Regions from separate parts of the Microbacterium sp. ZW T5_56 genome, predicted to be linked through region 3. Evidence: predicted binding sites of a transcription regulator. Region 3 holds the regulator's gene; each other region holds the start of a gene.
The links. The regulator LexA, encoded in region 3, represses DNA repair genes until DNA is damaged. The targets are predictions, from matches to a motif close to TCGAACANNTGTTCGA.

Region 1 (6,462 bases), on a different contig from region 3:
CGAGTCGATGACCGATCCGTCGGATTCATCATCGACTCGGCGCATGTTCCTACGCTCACGACGTCGGGTCAGCGGATCGCGGTGGGGCCGGTCTCACCGGTGCGCACGCGGATGACCTGCAGCACGTCGGTGACCCAGATCTTGCCGTCGCCGATCGCACCCGTCCGCGCCGCCTCCTGAATGGCCGTGACCGCGGCCTCCAGTTCTTCATCGGCGACGACGATCTCCAGGGAGATCTTCGGGAGGAAGTCGACCCGGATGCGCTGGGAGCGGTAGACCTCCACCTTTCCGGCCTGCCCGCCGTGACCCTTCGCGTCGTAGATCGTCATGCCGGTGATCCCGACCTCGGCGAGCGCGGTGCGAACCGGCTCCAGTGCGCTGGGCTGCAGAACTGCGGTGATGAGCTTCATGATCGTGTCCTTGTCTCAGTCGCGGCGCTCAGGAGCGCACATCGTCCAGGTCGTAGGCGGTCTCGGCGTGCAGCGTGGTGTCCAGGCCGGTGCGCTCGGTGCGCTGGCTGACCCGCAGCCCCACGGTGATCTTCAGCAGCCAGGCGATCAGCGCCGTCACGATGAAGGTGTACACGAACACCGCGACGATCGCGAGTGCCTGGGTGCCCAGCAGGCTCCAGTCGCCGCCGAAGAAGATGCCCGTGGCACCGGCCGGGGAGGACGGATCGGCCAGGAAGCCGATCGCCAGGGTGCCGAAGATGCCAGGGAACATGTGGATCGCGACGGCGTCGAGCGCGTCGTCGTAGCCGAGCTTCTCCTTGAGTCCCAGGGTCGCGAAGGCCACGACTCCGGCGAGGAGTCCGATGATGACCGCACCGATCGGGGACACCGAGTTGGCCGCGGGCGTGATGCCGACCAGGCCACCGAGAACACCGGAGATGGCACCCAGCGAGGTGGCCGCCTTGCGCACGATGCGCTCGATGATGAGCCAGCCGAGCAGGCCCGCGCACGCGGCGACGAGCGTATTGGTCACCGCGACGCCGGCGCTGTCGTTGATGCCGCCCGACGATCCGCCGTTGAAGCCGTACCAGCCCACCAGCAGCAGACCCGCGCCCACCACGGCGATCGGGAGGTTGCCCGGTCGGCCGACGTGCGGGAAGTCCTGGCGCTTGCCGAGGAAGAAGGCCAGCACGAGCGCCGCGACACCCGCGTTCATGTGCACCGCGGTACCGCCGGCGAAGTCAATGGCGTGCAGTCGGTTGGCGATCCAGCCGCCGATGGTCGATCCGTCTGCCGAATCGAAGGCGAACACCCAGTGCGCCACCGGGAAGTACACCAGAGTGGCCCACAGCCCGGAGAAGATCAGCCAGGCCGAGAACTTCATGCGGCCCTCGACAGCGCCGCCGATGATGCCGACGGTGAGGCCGGCGAAGATGAGCTGGAACACGGCGATGAGGATCGCCGGAACAGCGCCCTCCGGGGTCTCCGCTCCGAGGAGCGACTGGATTCCGAACAGGTTGGTGGGATCGCCCAGCAGGCCGGCGCCGCCGATCGAGTTCCCGAGCGTGAGGCTGTAGCCGAACAGCACCCACAGCACCGCGGTCACGGCGAAGCCGCCGAGCACGATCATCATGGTGTTCAGGATGTTCTTGGTGCGGGAGAGTCCGCCGTAGTAGAGCGCGAGTCCGGGGAGCATGAGCGTCACGGCGACGGTTGCAGTAAGCATCCAGCCGGTGTTCACCTGGGAGGTGATGTCCATGTCATTCCTTTCGTGATGCAAGTCGGGTAGCCCGGGAATCGTCAGATTCCGGGCGCGGGTTCAGGGGGCGAGCAGGTCCTGCAGCACGGCGGTGAGCGCTGCGACGCCCGCCGTGACATCTGCCGCCTCGGCGGTCTCCGCGGGGGTGTGCGAAGACCCGGTGGGGTTGCGGACGAAGATCATCCCGGTGGGAATGGACTCCGCCAGAACACCGGCGTCGTGGCCGGCACCCGTGTCGAGTACCGGAGCGTCGGGGAGCACGCTCTGCATGCGATCACGCAGCGCCGTGTCGAAGGCGACCGTCGGGGAGAAGGACTGCTCCGTCACGGTGACGATGCATCCCTCTGCGTCTGCGGCGCGACCGGTGGCCGCGACGACCTCGCTGACGATGCGCCGCACGGCGTCCTCGCCGCGGTGACGAACGTCCAGCCACAGATCGACCGCCGACGCGATGACGTTGGTCCCGCCGGGGGTGACCGTCATCCGGCCGACCGTCCCGCGGGCATCATCGATGACGAGCGTGTGCGCCCGCAGGGCTCGGATCGTCTCGGCCGCGACGACGACGGGATCCTGCCGATCCGCCATCCGCGTGGCACCGGCGTGGTCGCCGCGCCCCTCGATGCGCGCGTGCCAGCGGCCGTGGGCAATGATCGTGCCGGCGAGTGCGACCGGCTCGCCGAGGTCGATGAGTCCACGCCCCTGCTCCACGTGCAGTTCGATGAAGGCCGAGATCGCGGCGAGACGAGCGGGATCTGCCCCGATGGCTTTCGGATCGAAACCTGCCTCCGCGGACACCGCGGTGTAGTCGCGTCCGGATTCATCTCGAAGTTCGCGCACCCGCTCGGGCGTGACGGCACCGGAGAGCAGTCGAGAACCGAGACAGGCGACACCGAACCGCGATCCCTCCTCCTCCGGAAAGACGGCGATGGCGAGCGGACGCGAGGGTTCCACCCCGCGCTCGCGCAGCAGATCCACCGCCGCGAGGGCGCTGGCGACCCCCAGTGGGCCGTCGAAATTGCCGCCTCCGGGCACTGAGTCCAGATGTGAACCGGTGACGATGACATCGGTGCGATCGCAGCCCTCGACGTCCCACCAGGCCCAGATGATCCCGTTGCCGTCGGTCTCCACCGCGAGCCCGCGCTGCTCGGCATGGCGCTGGAACCAGGCACGCAGCTCGAGCTCGGCGCCCGAGAACACCGGGCGCGAGTATCCGCCGCGGTCGGCATCGACTCCGATCGATGCGATCTCGGCGAGGAGGGCGTTGGCATCAGCGTGCGTCGTCATTCACACCACCGCCGCGAATCGCTGACCCGTCGCGCGGAACCGCTCCGCGGCAGGCGCGGTGCCGGTGACGAGGTCGTGAACGATCTCACCCAGCAGCGGGGCGAACTTCGCTCCCTGCCCCGAGCACGGCGAGACGATCGTGATGCCGGCCGCGCGGTCGATGATCATGTCGTCGCGCGGGACATTGGTGAACAGGCACGTGGTCTCCTCGTACGGCTCCGGGACGAGACCCGGAGCGAAGGCCGCGACGAAGCGCGTGACCCGCGCGCGGTTCGCCGCGTCGACGACGCCGTCCTGCGCGTAGGCCGACACGATCCGCCTGCCGCCGTTGTACTCCGCGACCTTCTGGCCGCGAAACTGCGCGTCCCGGCCACCCGGCAGGCCATAGGTCTGGATGTTCTCCCCCTTGTAGATGAAGGTGGGCCACGACGTGGACTCGCCCGGTGCGGGCTCCCTCTGATCGGCGAGCGCGCGATAGGGGAAGTGGAAGGCGTTCTCCTGCCGCACCTCGAAGTCGGGAAGGGATCGCGCGAAGGTGCTTGGCAGGTCGAGGTCGCGCAGGAGAGCGGGCAGCCATCCCCCGGCGGCGACGATCACCTGCTCGACGTACAGGGTCTCGCCGGTCGCGGAGGCGAGCACGTACCCGCTGCCGCGATGGGCCACCGAGACCACCTCCCACCCCGTGCGCACCTGTGCCCCGGCGGCTGTCGCGAGGTCGAGCATCGCGAGCACCGACTCCTCGGCGTCGATCACACCGGCACCGGGGTGCCACAGCACCTCGGTGTCGAAGTCCAGGTGCGGCCAGCGCGACGCGGCCTCCGTGCGGGCGAGCAGCTCGTGCTCCACCCCGACGCTGTCCAGAACGTCGGCGAGAGCACGCGGATCGCGCACCGATCCGAAGTCCAGGGCTCCGCTCGGGGTGATGAGTCGGCGACCGCTGGCGGCCTCCAACTCGTCCCACGACCGGCGCGCATCGACGACGAGACTGGCGTAGAACGGATCGAGGTAGCCGTAGCGGAAGATGCGCGCGGACCCGTGAGAGCTCCCCTGCGGAGAGGCAGGCACATCGCGCTCCAGCACGATGACGTCGGCACCCGACTGGGCCAGTCGCCAGGCGACCGACGCACCGGTGAGACCTGCGCCGATGATCGCGTACGTGGCGGATTCCGCGCGTGCGGAGACGGAACCGGGCATGATCAGGCCAGGTCCGGCGTGTTCCAGAGGTTCAGCGTGGTGCCGATGCCGAGCTCGAGGGCGTTCTCGTAGACGGTCTTCGCCCACGCGACGTCCTCGACGCCCATCCCGCCGACGCTGAACAGCACGGGCTGCTCGGGGAACTCGCGACCCGCGGCCGTGCCCTGGAAGACGTCACCGATGTTCACGACGCGAGACTCGTCAAGTTCGCCGGCCTCGATGAGGTCCTGCCAGTAGAGACCGATCATGCCGAACGCCGTCTCGTGCGACGGCGCCGGGTACTCCTCGGCCCAGGCTTCATAGATCTTCTTCGCGTCGGCGATCAGTCGCGCCTTGCCGGAGAGCGTGTACTCCTTGTCCATCCGCAGGTTCGCGGGGAGGCTGAGGAAGGCTCCCGGCTTGATCCAGTCGCCGTCGATGTAGGGATAGTTCTCCGAGCCGACCAGACCCGTGACAGCCTCGGAGACGATGTCGGAGTCACGCACCGCGGCCTCCACGGTCTCAGCGATCTCGATCGTGGTGAACTGCGGGTAGTGCTCGCGCACGTAGTCAGCGAACGCCTCGGACGTGGACCGCCGACGACCATTGATGCGAATCGTGTGCAGCGTGGGCCGAGCGGCGGTCATGGCGTGCAGCGCGCTCTTGTTCATCGCGCCGGGGCCGATGATCCCGAGCGTCGTGGCGTTCACCGGGGCGAGCTTCTTGGCGGCGGCACCGGGGACCGCGGCGGTGCGGTAGGCGCTCTCCAGGTTGCCCGACATGATCGCGAACGGTGCGCCGGTCTCCTTGTCGTTCAGCACGATGAGGTGGATCGATCGCGGGAGGCCCTTCTCGCGATTGTCGACGTTGGAGCCGTACCACTTCACGCCGGCGGCATCGAAGCGCCCGCCGAGGTACGCGGGCATGGCCATGAACCGGCGGTCTGCGGCGTCCAGCGGCATCGTGGGAAACGGCGACGACTGCGGGAAGCTGATCTGCGCGCCGTGCGAGTTGGCGGAGTTCCCGGCCATCCGGTAGTCGCCCTTCGCGACAAGGACGAGCACCTCCTCCATGACCTCCATGCAGCGGTCCATGTCTTTCATGCCGGCGGCGATCACGTCAGGCTCGCTCAGGTAGAGCATGTCGATCCGGGTGTCTGCGGTCATGGTGTGGGCCTTTCATCGAGTCCTTCCCCTCCAGAGAAGCGGTCAGAACAAACCCTGGTCAAATACCTTTTCTCGCTCGGATTGATAGCGTTTTGCTCGCAATGATCCGGAAACGTCGCGGTAATACGGCCGGCGTATCGTGCCCTCATGGAACTCCGTCAGCTGCGCTACTTTCTCGCGGTGGCGGACGAGCTCCATTTCGGTCGAGCGGCCAGACGACTGCACATGTCGCAGCCTCCGCTGAGCGTTCAGGTGAGCCGGCTCGAGCAGGAGGTGGGAGTGCCGCTCTTCGAGCGCAGCACCCGGCGCGTGTCCCTCACCCCCGCCGGCCGACACCTGCAGGAGCGGGCGCGACGGATCATCGAGGAGGTCGAGGGCGTCCGCGCGGAGATGCGCGACTACGTGGACGGGCTGGCCGGGCAGCTGACGGTCGGGTTCGTCAGCTCCGCGAACTACACGGTGCTGCCCGAGGTCACGCGTCGCTTCCGCGCCGAGCGCCCGCGCGTCTCCCTCTCCCTGGTGCCGCTCACATCGGGCGAGCAGTTCGATCGGCTGCGCGAGGGAACCCTCGACGTCGGCATCGTGCGCGACGACCTCCCGAACAGCGCCTTCGGTCCGACTCTCGCCACCGAGGTGGTGTTCGAGGAACGCCTGGTGATGTGCCTGCCGAGCGATCATCCGCTGGCCTCGCGCACCGAGGTGAGCGTCACGGACATCCTCGAGGTGCCGATGATCTCCTACCCTCGCTCGCTCATGGCGGGGTTCGTCACGCGTGTGGACGAGACCCTCGGAATCACCCCCGGCACGATGCGCGTGGTGGAGGAGGTGGTGCACCAGGAGACGGCGCTGGCCTTCGTCGCGGCCGGCGTCGGCGCCAGCATTCTCCCCGAGTCAGTGCGCCAGCTCGCACCCCCGTCGATCACAGTGGTCCCGATCGCCGGATCCCCCACCACCCGCCTGCTGGCGGCATGGCGGGAGAGCGAGGACGAGGACGCCACCCGTCACGCGTTCATCGACTGCCTCCGCGCCGCCGCCACCCTCCTGCCTACGGGCTGAGGGCGCCGCAGCGCATTGATTCGGCGGTAGTCAGCGTCGGGGCCGTCGGCAGCCTGGCGAAAGACTGGATCTC
Region 2 (6,462 bases), on a different contig from region 3:
TCGAGTCTCGAGCGTGACGAGTCTTTCAACTGTGATCCGGCGGACCGCCAGCGCGCGTGGCACGACGCGCCGCGCCGGCGGGGGAGAGGTGACCGGAGCGCTCCTGGCCGGGCATCACGCGGGAGCGGCGGCCGTAGATGATCTCCGACGAGTCCAGCAGCCACGGCACGAGCGTGATCGTGACGCCATGGACCAGCATCAGCTGCTGTGCCATGCGCTTCGCCCTGCGGTTGTGGAGCACGCTCTCCCACCAGTGCCCGACGATGTACTGCGGCAGGTACACCGTCACCACCGAGGGGCCGTGCTTCTCGCGGAACTGCTTGATGAAGATCGCCACCGGGGCGGCATAGAAGCGGTAGGGCGATTCGATGACCGTGAGCGGGACGGGCATCCGCATGCGCTCCCATTCGGCAAGCAGCGCGTCGGTTTCCGCGGCATCTGCGGAGACGTGTACGGCGAGCAGCGTGCGGTGGTTGGCGGCAAGCGCATAGTCGAGAGCTTTGAGCACCGGCTTCTGTACGCGATTCACCAGCACGATCGCCACGTCGCCCTGCGCTCCGAAGTGCGGCACGTCGGTCACGGTGATCTCCGCCTCCACGTCGCGGTAGTAGCGATTCACGCCGATCATCAGGATCGTCAGCACCGGAATCGCGAGGAACACCAGCCAGGCACCGTGCGTGAACTTCGTGACGGTCACGATGAGCAGCACGAGCGTGGTCATCGTGGCACCGGCGGAGTTGATGATGAGACCCTTGACGGCCTCGTGGCGAGTGAAGTCGGTGCTGCGCTGATGTTCGCTGCCTTCCGGCAGATCTTCCCGCATCTCGCGCAGCACGCGGCGCCAGTGTCGCACCATGCCGATCTGGCCGAGGGTGAACGATACGAACACCCCGATGATGTAGAGCTGGATCAGTGTGGTCAGGTTGGCCTGGAACACGAGGAGGATGGCGATCGCCCCGATGCCGAGGAGGATCATGCCGTTGCTGAAGACGAGGCGGTCGCCGCGGGTGTTCAGAGCCTTCGGTGCGTAGCCGTCACGGGCGAGCACGGCACCGAGCAGCGGGAAGCCGTTGAACGCCGTGTTGGCGGCGAGGAGCAGCACGCAGGCGGTGGCCGCCTGAATGATGAAGAACGGGATGGACCCGCCGCCGAAGACCGCGGCCGCAAGCTGCGCGATGAGGCTCGGCTGCGGCTGCGTGCAGTCGAATCCCTGCAGATCGCAGGGATTCTCGGCATAGTGGATGCCGCTGATCAGGGCGAGCGCGACGAGGCCTGCGAACAGGCATGCCGCGATCGTTCCCATGATGGCGAGGGTGGTCTGGGCGTTGCGGATCTTGGGGCGCCGGAATGCCTGGACTCCGTTGGAGACCGCCTCCACACCGGTGAGGGCCGAACAGCCCGACGAGAATGCGCGCAGCACCAGCAGCACCACGGCGGCGTTGGTCAGTGAGTGCACCTGAGAGGTGTAGTCGGCGCTGGAGGCAACGGGGGCATCACCGGCGACCGTGCGAGCGAGACCGACGACGACCATCACCGCGACCGAGCCGATGAACACGTATGTCGGCACCGCGAAGACCGACGAGGCTTCGCGCACACCGCGGAGGTTCATCAGGATGATCAACACCACGAACCCGATCGCGAGCCCGACCCGCCAGGAGTTCAGCGCGGGGAGGGCGGAGATGATGTTGTCGACACCGGACGCGACCGAAACCGCCACCGTGAGGACATAGTCAACGAGCAGCGCTGCAGCCACCACGACGCCGGCTCGCTCACCGATGTTCTTGGAGGCCACCTCGTAGTCGCCTCCACCCGACGGGTACGCCCGGATCAGCTGACGGTAGCTGAGGACGACCACGACGAGCAGCAGCACGACCGCCGCCGCGACCCACGGGGCGAAGGAGAGGAAGGCGGCGCCACCCAGCAGCAGGATCATCATGATCTCCTGCGGGGCATAGGCGACCGAGCTCAGCGCGTCGGAGGCGAAGATGGGCAGCGCGAGCTTCTTCGGCAGCAGCTGATCGTCCGCCTGCTTCGACGTCAAGGGCTCCCCGAGGATCCAGCGCTTGGCACTGGGACGGGGACTGGCGGGATCGCGCGTGTCATTCACCACGGACGTAGAACCTACGCGTTCCTGACGGCTCGTGATGCGTATTTCCGGGAATCCTCACGAGATCCTGACGCCGGAGGGCGGCGGGGACGTGCGGCGCGGATGTCGATGCGCGGATACGCCGCGGGGAGGAGGAGGCTCCCTCGCGGGGACGACGCGGAAGGGAGGCGGGCCGGGGAGGATGGATACGTCATGAGCAATCACCTTCTTTCCGGATTCATCGCATTGGGGGCGGGCGGACTGCTCGGCATCCTTCTCTTCGTCCCGTTTGTCGCGCGGGTGTATCGCCGTCGGGGTCGGCTGACGGCGGGGATGTTCCTGCTGTGGTCGGCAGCGCTGGTGTATTTCTGGGCGATCTGGACGTACACGCTGCTGCCGTTGCCCGATGGTCCGATCGAGTACTGTGCCGAGGCGATCCTGAATCCGATGGACGCGGTGCACGACGTGCAGAAGGCGATCGGTGAGGGCGGAAACGTCCTGCTCAGCGCAGCCGTGCTGCAGCTGGCGCTGAACGTGCTGTTGTTCGTCCCGCTCGGCTTCTTCACCCGTGTGCTGGCCGGTCGGGGAATCGTGCTGGCCACCACCGTGGGGTTTGTCGTTTCGCTGTTCATCGAGTTGACCCAATTGACGGGCGTCTGGAGGATCTACTCCTGTGCCTACCGGTTCTTCGACGTCTCGGACCTGATCACCAACACGTCCGGCGCGTTCGTCGGCGCGGTAATCGGTCTGGTGATCCCGGCGCGCCTGCGTGGCGGCACGGAGCTGCCGGGCGCCGATCAGCCGCGGCCCGTGACTCGCGGGCGTCGCCTGCTGGCGATGGTCTGCGACGCTCTGTCGTTCTGGGTGATCGGCGCGGGCGTCGCCGTCGTCATGCAGCTCGCGTTCTCCCTGCTCACGGGCGGACGTCCCACGACAGAGCAGACGCTGATCTCGTCCACTGTCGCCAATCTGCTGCCCCTCGCGCTCTGGACTGTCTTGATCCTGGCAACCGGCCGATCCGTCGGAGATCACAGCGTGCAGCTGGCATACCGAGGCCCGGGGAAGGAGTTTCCATCGCGCGTGCTGCGCCTGCTGTCTGGCATCTCCGGTGCCGCGCTGCTGGCGATGATCCCTGGCGCGGGGGAGCTGCTCTCCGGCGCGTTCTGGCTCGTGACCCTGATTCTCACGTTCACCACGGACGGCCGCGGTCTTCCGGGCCTCCTCATGGGTCGGCCGCTTGTGGATGCGCGGGAATCGGGACCGCTCCGTGCGGAGAATCGGCGCCGCAGCGAGACACGGCCCTCGCGGATCCCCCAGTAGACCTCGCACACGAGGGGATCGCGCTGCAGAGCGGCACGAATTCCTGTCAGAGCAGCACGCGTTCAGCTTTACTGCACCGCCGACAGCCCGCGAGGTCACCATGGCGGCACGCCGTCGTCCGTGGCGTTCCTCTGTCTGTCATTGTCAGTGCGATCGTTGTTAGTGCGGTCGCTGGTGTCGGCTGCGTCATCAGATTCCGGCAAGGTCGAGGCCACGAACGCCACCGAACGAGGCTCGGGTATCTCGGTGTGGTGGTACTTCAGCGCGGTGATGAACTCCAGAACACCGTCCGGGTACGGGGTGATCTTCCATCCGGCGCTCGTCTTCAGCGTGTGATGCCGGCGACACAACGGGGCGAGATTGGCGATGTCGGTCTTGCCGCCATCGGCCCACTCTTCGTTGTGGTCGATGTCGGTGTTTCGAATCGGAACCCGGCATCCGGGGTGTCGGCAGTGTTGGTCGCGATGGGTGAGGAAGCGTTTCATCTCAGCCGTCGGGCGGTAGCGATCGGTCGCCAGCACGGCCCCGGTGATGGGGTGAGTGAGCACCCGGTCGAATCCCGGCTCGCCCCCGGCGAGGATTCGAGCGGTGTCGGCGTCGATCGGTATGGCGCCGTCGAGCTCTGCCCCGTCATCGCTTCGGCCGGCGAGGGTGAGCACCGGAATCGTGACGGCGATCGTCGCACGAATCGACCCGAGGGCGGTGTTCTCGCTCGCCGGCGTGGCGGTGAGCAAGAGGTCCGCAAGCAGGTCCGCGCGAATCTGATCCACCGTGCGCTCATCGACCGCGTCGGTGGTGTCGGCGGTGTCGATCGCGTCGGCACCAGCACCGCCACCGGCGCCAGCCGCAGTGGCAGGCGTGCCATCACCGCGGGCCTGCTTGCCGCGAGTGTCCCGGAGTTCGTGGGCCATCTGATCCAGGCGACTCTTCACGCCGTGCGCAAGGACCGACGGGAGGTACGCATGCAGTGTCGACATACCGTCCGGGTCGTCGGTGACCCACACCACGCGCGCCTCGCACGCGGACTGGTGGCGTTCCGTGATGCCCACCTCCCGCACCTCCTCCGCTATGCGCGCCAGCATGCCGCGCAGCCGGTTGGGGGACTGCACCCGGGCTAGGGGAAGAGCTCGCGCGACGTAGCGGTCGCGTGCGTCGCCCACCTCGATGGGGGCTCCGACGTCGACGACTACCCGCGCTTGGGCCGCGGTGATCTCCCCCTCTGCGAGCGCCCGATGGACGTCGGGAAAGTCGTTCACCAGCCCATACGCGTCCGACATGCGGCGCTGAATCGTGCGATCACTCACGTGGATCGCGGCGCCGACCTCGGCGGCAAGCGACCGCAACTCCAGGTCGGAATGGGACGATGCTCCGGATGCCCCGGACAGTGTTACGAGATCGGCGAGCAGCGCGGCCTCCAGCGCATCGGTGGCCGCCCGTGAACGCGTCACGGCCACCACCGCTTCAACGTAGGCGCGCTTCACTTGTACGTCGGCTTCGTCAGGCGGGACGCGTTTTCGTGAGCTGCGCGCATGCTTCGGGTCGGTGCGCGTACCGGACGAGCCGTCGTGGTCGGGCCGGTGCACGTCCGTCGCGACGTCTTCCAAGAGTTCTAATGTCATGCTTCAATGATCTCGCAGTCACTAGAACAAAAGTACGAAGCACACAAGATGTGGATAACTTGCAATACGCACTTGTGTACGCCGCGAGACAAGCCTCACGCCGCTACCATGACGCCATGACTGTGACGGGAATCGGTGGTCTGTTCTTCCGAAGTCGTGACCCCCGGGCACGCGCCGCCTGGTATCGCGAGCACCTCGGGATCGATGCGGGAGAGGATGCCGTCTGGACCCAGTCGGCCGGCATGACCGTCTTCGCGCCGTTCCCGCAGGACAGCGGCTACTTCGACTCAGCCCAGCCGTTCATGCTCAACCTCCGCGTGACGGATCTGTCCACGCTGGTGGCTCGCCTGGAAGCGGCGGGGATCGAGGTGGAGACGCGGGAGGAGTGGGCGACGGAATTCGGACGATTCGCCCGCCTGCACGACCCTGAGGGGCTGCCCATCGAGCTGTGGGAACTCCCGGAGTGACTGAGGATTCGGCGTTCGCCAGCGTGGTGGTCGCGCATCGCGTCGCTCGCGAGCGCGCTGAGTTCGCCGCCGCGTTGGAGGAGCGGGTTCTCCATCTCGCCGTCCTTGAAGCTGACGAGGACGAGCTGACCCCGGGAGGAAACGGCGGCAGAACTCGATGTTCCGGTCGCCGTCATCCGCCATCATCTCTCGGATGCCCACGTCGTTCCCCCGCTTACCGCGAACGGGACGAACGCCACCTGGTTGGAAGCCACGCGAACTGTCTGGGAACATGACCCCCAGACTCTGCGCGACCACTGGGGGCCGTTCAACCGCTGACAGTTCCGGGTCGTCCTGTGCTCTCGCGCACCGTGAGCACGGGCGCGGGCCCGGCCTCACCCGGCAGTACCACGTCACTCGCGATCTGGCGCACCAGCAGCCGCGCAGACCGGTCGCCGAGCTCAAAGGTGTCGCGCGTCATCGCGGTGATCGACGGACGCACTAGTCCCGCGATGACCGAGTCATCGAAACTCGCCAGCGACACGTCGGCGGGAACGCCCACCCCCATCTCCTGCACCGCCCGCAGGCCCGCGACGGCCATCACATCGTTGTCGTAGACGATGGCGGTCGGACGGTCATCCCCGTTCAGCAGGCGACGAGTCTGCTCTGCGGCCATCCCCGGAGAGAAGTCCGTGTGGATCACCTGACCCCCGAGAACCCGTGCGCGTAGCCGCGTGTGCTGGAGCACCGCGGGCCCGGCAACATACGCGATGTGCGAGTGCCCGAGACCACGGAGGTGACCGAACAGGGTGCTCGCCGTCTCCGTGTCATCCACCCACAGCGCCGATGGCACGGCGACGTGCGAACCCACCAGGATCGTGGGCATCTGGAGCTCGCGGAGCGCGTCGATACGGGGATCGTCGCCCAGCGGATCGATGACGAGAACCCCGTCCACCTGACGCGAGGCATGCCACTGTCGATGGATCTCGAG
Region 3 (6,462 bases):
CACCCGCGAGACGTTCACGGTACGCGCGCCCATAGCCGGTCGATCCTCCGTAGTTCACGTCCAGCACTCCGATTCCGCGGCTGGTGAAGTAGGCGACCACGGAGGAGACGCCACCCGAGACATGCGATGTGGGACCGCCGTGAGCCAGCACTACGTACGGGGGACGTTCTCCCACCGGCGCCGTCGCCGTGGGATGCGTGGGCGGATAGTCGAACGCATGCACCTCGCCGCGCTCACCGGCGAAGCTCACCTGGCGCGACACCGGCAGCCACGACGCGTCCCAGGGCAGCGTGCCCCCGGCGATGAGGCGCGGCTCGGCGGCCTCATCCGCGTCGACCACCCAGAAGCCCGTCGGGATCGTGGCGCTGCTGCCGGATAGCAGCACACGGGATCCGCGCACGGCCTCCACGTGGACGTCGCTGGTGATCGGCACGTTCAGCGCCTGCACGCTCTCGCCGGTGATCAGCACGAGCTCATCGGTGCCGTTCGTGCGCACCGCCACGATGCGTCCGTCCTCCAGTGGCGCGAACCATCGTGCTCCGAGCACCCAGAGTGGCCCACCGGTGTCCGCGTCCGCGGGTGCGAGAGCGCGCTGGGCGACCTCATCCGGAGACGTGGCGTACAGGTTCCAGCGCCCGGTGGGGTCATCGGTGAAGAGCACCGAGCCGTCTGCCGCCCAGGCCACCTGCGTCGTACAGGTGCGTGACAGCGTGCGGACGTCGTGCACGCCATCGGCACCGAGGATCCCGACGCGCGCCTCGGCCGCGTCCCAGGGCATGGACGGATGACTCCACGCGATCCACGCGAGACGTGTTCCGTCGGGGCTGATGGCGGGGCCGGCAAGGAAATCGCTGCCGGCAGCGAGCGAGATCAGGGGGGTGGGATGCTCGACCGCTGAGCCGTCGAGCGGAACGTCCACGATGTCGCGCTCGGGAACGGGAGCAGCGGTGTGCACCTCCCGGACTGCCAGCAGGCGCCCGCGCTGCAGCCGCAGGCCGCCGAATCGTGCGGCAGGATCGATCGGCGTGAGGGGCCGTGGATCGGCAGAGCCTGCGGCAAGCAGGTAGATCCGCTGGTCGCTCTTCTCCACGAAGAGCAGGTCGCCGGCATCGGTCGCCGCCCACGCCCCGCCGCCGTACTCGTGCACCCGAGAACCAGCGCTCCACGGCGACGGCAGCAGGGGAGCGGTGTCACCCTCGCGGTAGATCGCCATTCGTCCGCCCTCGGCGGGAATGGACTGCGCCCACCACACCTCATCGCCCACGAAAGTGGCTCCGTCATACCGCGGCGCGGCCGCGGCGACGTCTGCGGCAGTGATGATCGACGGCCAGGTTCCAAAGGGGAGGGTCTCGCTCATGACTCGACCCTACTCGCCGGCACGGACATTGACGGGGCCCCGCCGAGGGGCCGAGAGGCGCCACACAACAGCGTCCTGACACATGACGTCACACCGTCGACACACGACGTCACACCCATTTCGATGCCCCTGTGATCGTGACCTATCTTTGACCCACCGCCGCGGAGTCCAGCGACGGTGCGGAGGGGCCCGCCATCCGTCCCCACTCACCGAGATTGACCGATGTCCTGTACCACCTCCTCCGTACCGTTCTCCTTCGAGCTGTACCCGCCGCGCACTGAGCAGTCGCGGGAGGCGTTGGAGACGACCATCCAGGCCCTCGCTGCTGCGGGCCCCCGGTTCATCTCGGTCACCTACGGTGCCGGCGGCTCGGTGGGCGGCCGCTCGCTTGATGTTCTGAAGTACATCCGCCAGCACACCACCGTCGAGCCGCTGGCCCACCTCACCTGCGTGGGCAACACCTACTCCGGCGCCGCGACGCTCATCCGCGAGTTCCTCGACGCCGACATCCGCAGCTTCCTGGCCCTCCGCGGCGACCTTCCGGCCGGCATGACCGAAGCGGACGCCTTCGAGGGCGATCTGGAATCCGCCGCCCAGCTGGTGCAGCTCATCGACCGAGTCCAGGCGGAGCGCGCGCCCTACGTGGAAGCCGACCTCCCGGGTCTGCCGGGGGCGGCGCGTGTGGATCCGCGCCAGCGGGTCGACATCGCCGTGGCCGCCTTCCCCAACGGCCATCCGCGGTCGCGATTCCCGCGCGAGCACATCGATGCGCTGCTCGCCAAGCAGGCGGCCGGCGCGACGCTCGCCATCACCCAGCTCTTCTTCCACCCGGAGGACTACCTCGGTTTCGTGATCCGTGCGCGCGAAGCCGGAGTCACCATCCCCATCCTTCCCGGCATCATGCCGATCACCTCCCCGCAGCGACTCCGCCGCGTTCTCGAGCTCACCGGCGAGGACATCCCGGGCGAGCTGATCGTTGGCCTCGAGATCGAGCCGACGCCTGAAGGCCAGCGTGAGCTCGGCGTGGCCTACGCCGCCAAGCTCGCGCGCGCCGTTGTCGATGGCGGTGCCCCCGGGGTCCATCTCTACGCGTTCAACAATCACGACACGGTTCTCGCGGTGCTTCGCGAGGCCGGCATCCTCACCTCACATAAGGAGACTGCACGATGACCGCTTTCCCCGCCGGGACGATCCTCGGCTACCCGCGCATCGGACGCCGCCGCGAGCTCAAGCGAGCCGTGGAGGCGCACTGGGCGGGAAAGAGCAGCGTCGAGGAGCTGGAGAGCACGGCGGCGGAGCTGCGCGCCGCCACGCGTCGTCGCCTGGCCGACCTCGGCCTCGGCCGTGAGGACTCGTCGATCCCGGAGTCCTTCTCCTACTACGACCAGGTGCTCGATCTGACCGTGGCGGTCGGCGCCCTTCCGACCCGCTTCCAGGACCTTCGCGGTGCGGACGGCTCGTTCGGGCTCGACGCCCTGTTCACGGCGGCGCGCGGCGTGGGTGAGCACGCCCCCCTGGAGATGACGAAGTGGTTCGACACCAACTACCACTACCTCGTGCCCGAGATCGGTCCGGAGACCGCCTTCTCGCTCTCGTCCGACCGCTTCGCACAGCAGGTGGCCGAAGCGCGCGAAGACGGGTTCACCACGCGTCCGGTGCTCGTCGGCCCGGTGACCTTCCTCGCACTCGCGAAGGCCTCCGATGAGGCTGGGGCGGACTACCGTCCGCTGGAGCGCCTGGAGGACCTGCTGCCGGTGTACGTCGAGCTGCTCGCCTCTCTCCGTGCCGCTGGTGCCGAGTGGGTTCAGCTGGACGAGCCGGCCCTGGTCAGCCAGAGCCTGCCGTACTCCGACGCCGAGCTCGCCGCCGCTGCCGAGCGTGCCTATGCGGTGCTGGGTGCGGCTGCCGGTCGCCCGCAGATCCTGGTCGCCTCCGGCTACGCGCAGCTCTCGGCCGAGGCGTGGAGCGTCCTGGCCGCGGCTCCCGTCGAGGCGCTCGCCATCGACCTCACTCGTGGGTCGCTGCTGGCGCCGGTCGCCGGTCTGGAGACCAAGGTCCTGGTCGCCGGTGTGGTCGACGGCCGCAACATCTGGCGGGGCGATCTCGCCGCCGCCTTCGACAAGCTGGAGGCCGCCCGCGGTCTTGGCGCGGCGCAGGTCTCGGTGGGAACGTCGACGTCCCTGCAGCACGTTCCGCACGATGTGGCCGATGAGGAGCAGCTCGATGAGCGGCTCCGCTCCTGGCTGGCGTTCGCCGACCAGAAGGTCCAGCAGGTTGAGGTGCTCGCGCGCGGACTCGTTGACGGCCGCGACGCGATTGCCGCGGAGCTCGATGCCGCGACGGCCGCGCTGGCCGATCGTGCAGGCGCGCCGGGCGTTCGCGTGGACGCCGTCCGTGCTCGTACCGCCGGCCTCGCCGCCGTCGACTTCGAGCGCGGCAACGAGGAGGAGCGCGTCGCGGAGCAGACCGCGGCCCTGGGCCTTCCGGTCCTGCCCACCACGACGATCGGATCGTTCCCGCAGACCGGTGACATCCGTCGTGCTCGTGCCGCGCACGCCAAGGGCGAGATCGACGACGCCGCCTACGAGGGCTTCCTCCGCGACGAGATCTCTCGCGTGATCGACCTCCAGCACGACCTCGACATCGACGTGCTGGTGCACGGCGAGGCCGAGCGTAACGATATGGTGCAGTACTTCGCCGAACTGCTGGACGGCTTCGCCGTGACGCAGAACGGCTGGGTGCAGTCGTACGGCTCGCGTGCAACGCGTCCGTCGATCCTGTGGGGCGATGTGTCGCGTCCGGCCCCGATGACGGTGCGTTGGGCCGAGTTCGCGCAGTCCCTGAGCGAGAAGCACGTGAAGGGCATGCTCACGGGACCCGTGACCATCCTGGCGTGGTCCTTCGTCCGCGACGACCAGCCGCTGGCCGAGACCGCGAACCAGGTCGGTCTCGCGCTGCGCGACGAGATCACCGACCTCGAGAACGCCGGCATCAAGATCATCCAGGTGGACGAGCCCGCCCTGCGCGAGCTTCTGCCGCTGAAGGCCGAGGACCAGGCGCCGTACCTGGATTGGTCGGTGGGCTCCTTCCGTCTCGCGACGGCCGGTGCACACAACGCGACGCAGATCCACACGCACCTGTGCTACTCGGAGTTCTCCGTCGTGATCGACGCGATCACGGCGCTCGATGCCGATGTCACCTCGATCGAGGCGGCGCGCAGCCGCGGCGACGTGATCGACGACATTCGCGACTCCGGCTTCCCGCACGGCGTCGGCCCGGGTGTCTGGGACATCCACTCGCCGCGCGTGCCGTCCGTGGAGGAGCAGCAGGCCATCCTGCAGCGCGCCGTGGACGTTCTGCCGCACCAGCTCGTGTGGGCGAACCCGGACTGTGGTCTGAAGACCCGTGGCTACGACGAGACGGTGGAGTCGCTGCGCAACCTGGTGGCGGCGACGAAGAACGTCCGTGTCGGCATCAGCGCCTGACCTGGCAAACGCCCGAGGCCCCCGGATCTCAGATCCGGGGGCCTCGGGCGTTTGGTCGCGGGGTCAGATGGCGCGGAGCACGGCGACGACCTTGCCGAGGACCGTCGCCTCATCACCGAGGATGGGCTCGAACGCGGTGTTGCGGGGGAGGAGCCAGGTGTGGCCGTCGCGACGGCGGAAGGTCTTGACCGTGGCCTCGCCGTCGAGCATCGCGGCCACGATGTCTCCGTTGTCGGCATCGTTCTGCACGCGCACCACAACCCAGTCACCGTCGCAGATGGCGGCATCGATCATCGACTCGCCGTTCACCTTCAGCATGAACAGCTCGCCCTTGCCCACGAGCTGACGCGGCAGCGGGAAGATCTCCTCGACCTGCTGGTCCGCCGTGATCGGCACACCGGCTGCGATCTGTCCGACCAGCGGGACCAGTGCCGCATCGCCCACCGGGGTCATCGCGTCTGCGGGGTTCTCGGCGGCCGTACCCGGCAGATCGATCAGCACCTCCATCGCGCGGGTCTTGCCCGGATCGCGACGCAGGTATCCGCTGAGCTCGAGCTGGCCCAGCTGGTGCGTGACGCTGGACAGTGACTTCAGGCCCACCGCGTCACCGATCTCGCGCATGCTCGGCGGATAGCCGTTGCGCGCGATGGAGCGCTGAATGACCTCCAGGATGGCGAGCTGCTTCTCGCTGAGACTCCGACGGCGTCGGGTACCGGTGCGTCCGGTGCTCTCCACGGGGCGATCGGAGCCTGTCGCGGGGCCGCTCTCCAGCGTGGTGTCGGGGCCGGATGCCTCGCTCATGTCCTTGCTCCTTCGGGCGAAAACGCCAATGTCGGTGGTCCGTGGTGTGCTGTGCGTATCGAAACCGTATCCGAGTTTCGAGTGATCCGAGGACTTTTGTTCGAGCGTGTCGCTGATTTCGATCAGCCGGGATTCGAAAAACGGGTTGACGGATTCGTACATCGAACATATATTCGGTACGTAGGTTCGCATCCGGCCCTCCCGGCCGAGGCCCGGATGCGAACCATACCGAGAGAGGGAGGACAGAACATGAGCACCATCAGCATCGCCACCGGCATCACCGCCTCGCCGGCACCGCGTTTCACGTCGGCATCGTCGTCGCAGACCTCGCCGCGCACGCGTCTGCGCATCACCGCGCGCGGTCGTCGCGTGCTCACCTTCCTTGCGAGCCTTCCGCTCATCGCGGTGATCGCGGTCGCTGTCCTGAGCGGCGGTTCGGCGATCGCCTCTCATGAGGCCGGTGCCCCGGCGGGCACGTTCACGAACATCTCCGTCATGCCCGGCGACTCACTGTGGAGCATTGCCACCACGGTGGCACCGGAGGCAGACCCGCGTGATGTGGTTGCCGAGATCTCTCGCCTCAACAACCTGCACACGGACGCGCTGTCGGCAGGGCAGACGCTCGCGATCCCGAGCTCCTATTTCGACGCTGAGTAGGTATCAGACCTGAGGAGTTCGCACGCTGGGGCGTGCTCGCCGGCACATGCGTCGGCATGGCCCCGGGGTGCGGTCCCTCGTCCAGATCCAGATCCAGCCGGTCCGCGCCTCTTTCTCTCTCTCTTGCGCGGGCCGGCTTCGTCGTTTCTGGTGTCGTCGGGA

Region 1: a site for LexA is predicted at 5,392-5,407, ahead of ACI3KU_RS13225 (tyramine oxidase subunit B). Genes of this name have one in related genera too.
Region 2: a site for LexA is predicted at 5,048-5,063, ahead of ACI3KU_RS11495 (DUF222 domain-containing protein). Genes of this name have one in related genera too.

What each region holds. Positions count from the first base shown of each region.
Region 1 is NZ_JBJDRI010000027.1:577-7,038, reverse strand. Features, by position in the region: gene ACI3KU_RS13245 (P-II family nitrogen regulator) at 69-410, opposite strand; gene ACI3KU_RS13240 (ammonium transporter) at 439-1,710, opposite strand; gene ACI3KU_RS13235 (allantoate amidohydrolase) at 1,771-2,994, opposite strand; gene ACI3KU_RS13230 (FAD-dependent oxidoreductase) at 2,995-4,188, opposite strand; gene ACI3KU_RS13225 (tyramine oxidase subunit B) at 4,191-5,333, opposite strand; gene ACI3KU_RS13220 (LysR family transcriptional regulator) at 5,481-6,389, shown strand.
Region 2 is NZ_JBJDRI010000021.1:44,140-50,601, reverse strand. Features, by position in the region: gene ACI3KU_RS11505 (APC family permease) at 26-2,110, opposite strand; gene ACI3KU_RS11500 (VanZ family protein) at 2,300-3,406, shown strand; gene ACI3KU_RS11495 (DUF222 domain-containing protein) at 3,502-5,025, opposite strand; gene ACI3KU_RS11490 (VOC family protein) at 5,142-5,492, shown strand; gene ACI3KU_RS11485 (LacI family DNA-binding transcriptional regulator) at 5,800-6,462, opposite strand, start outside.
Region 3 is NZ_JBJDRI010000040.1:28,240-34,701, reverse strand. Features, by position in the region: gene ACI3KU_RS16345 (prolyl oligopeptidase family serine peptidase) at 1-1,357, opposite strand, end outside; gene ACI3KU_RS16340 (methylenetetrahydrofolate reductase) at 1,580-2,527, shown strand; gene metE (5-methyltetrahydropteroyltriglutamate--homocysteine S-methyltransferase) at 2,524-4,842, shown strand; gene lexA (transcriptional repressor LexA) at 4,906-5,643, opposite strand; gene ACI3KU_RS16325 (LysM peptidoglycan-binding domain-containing protein) at 5,893-6,300, shown strand.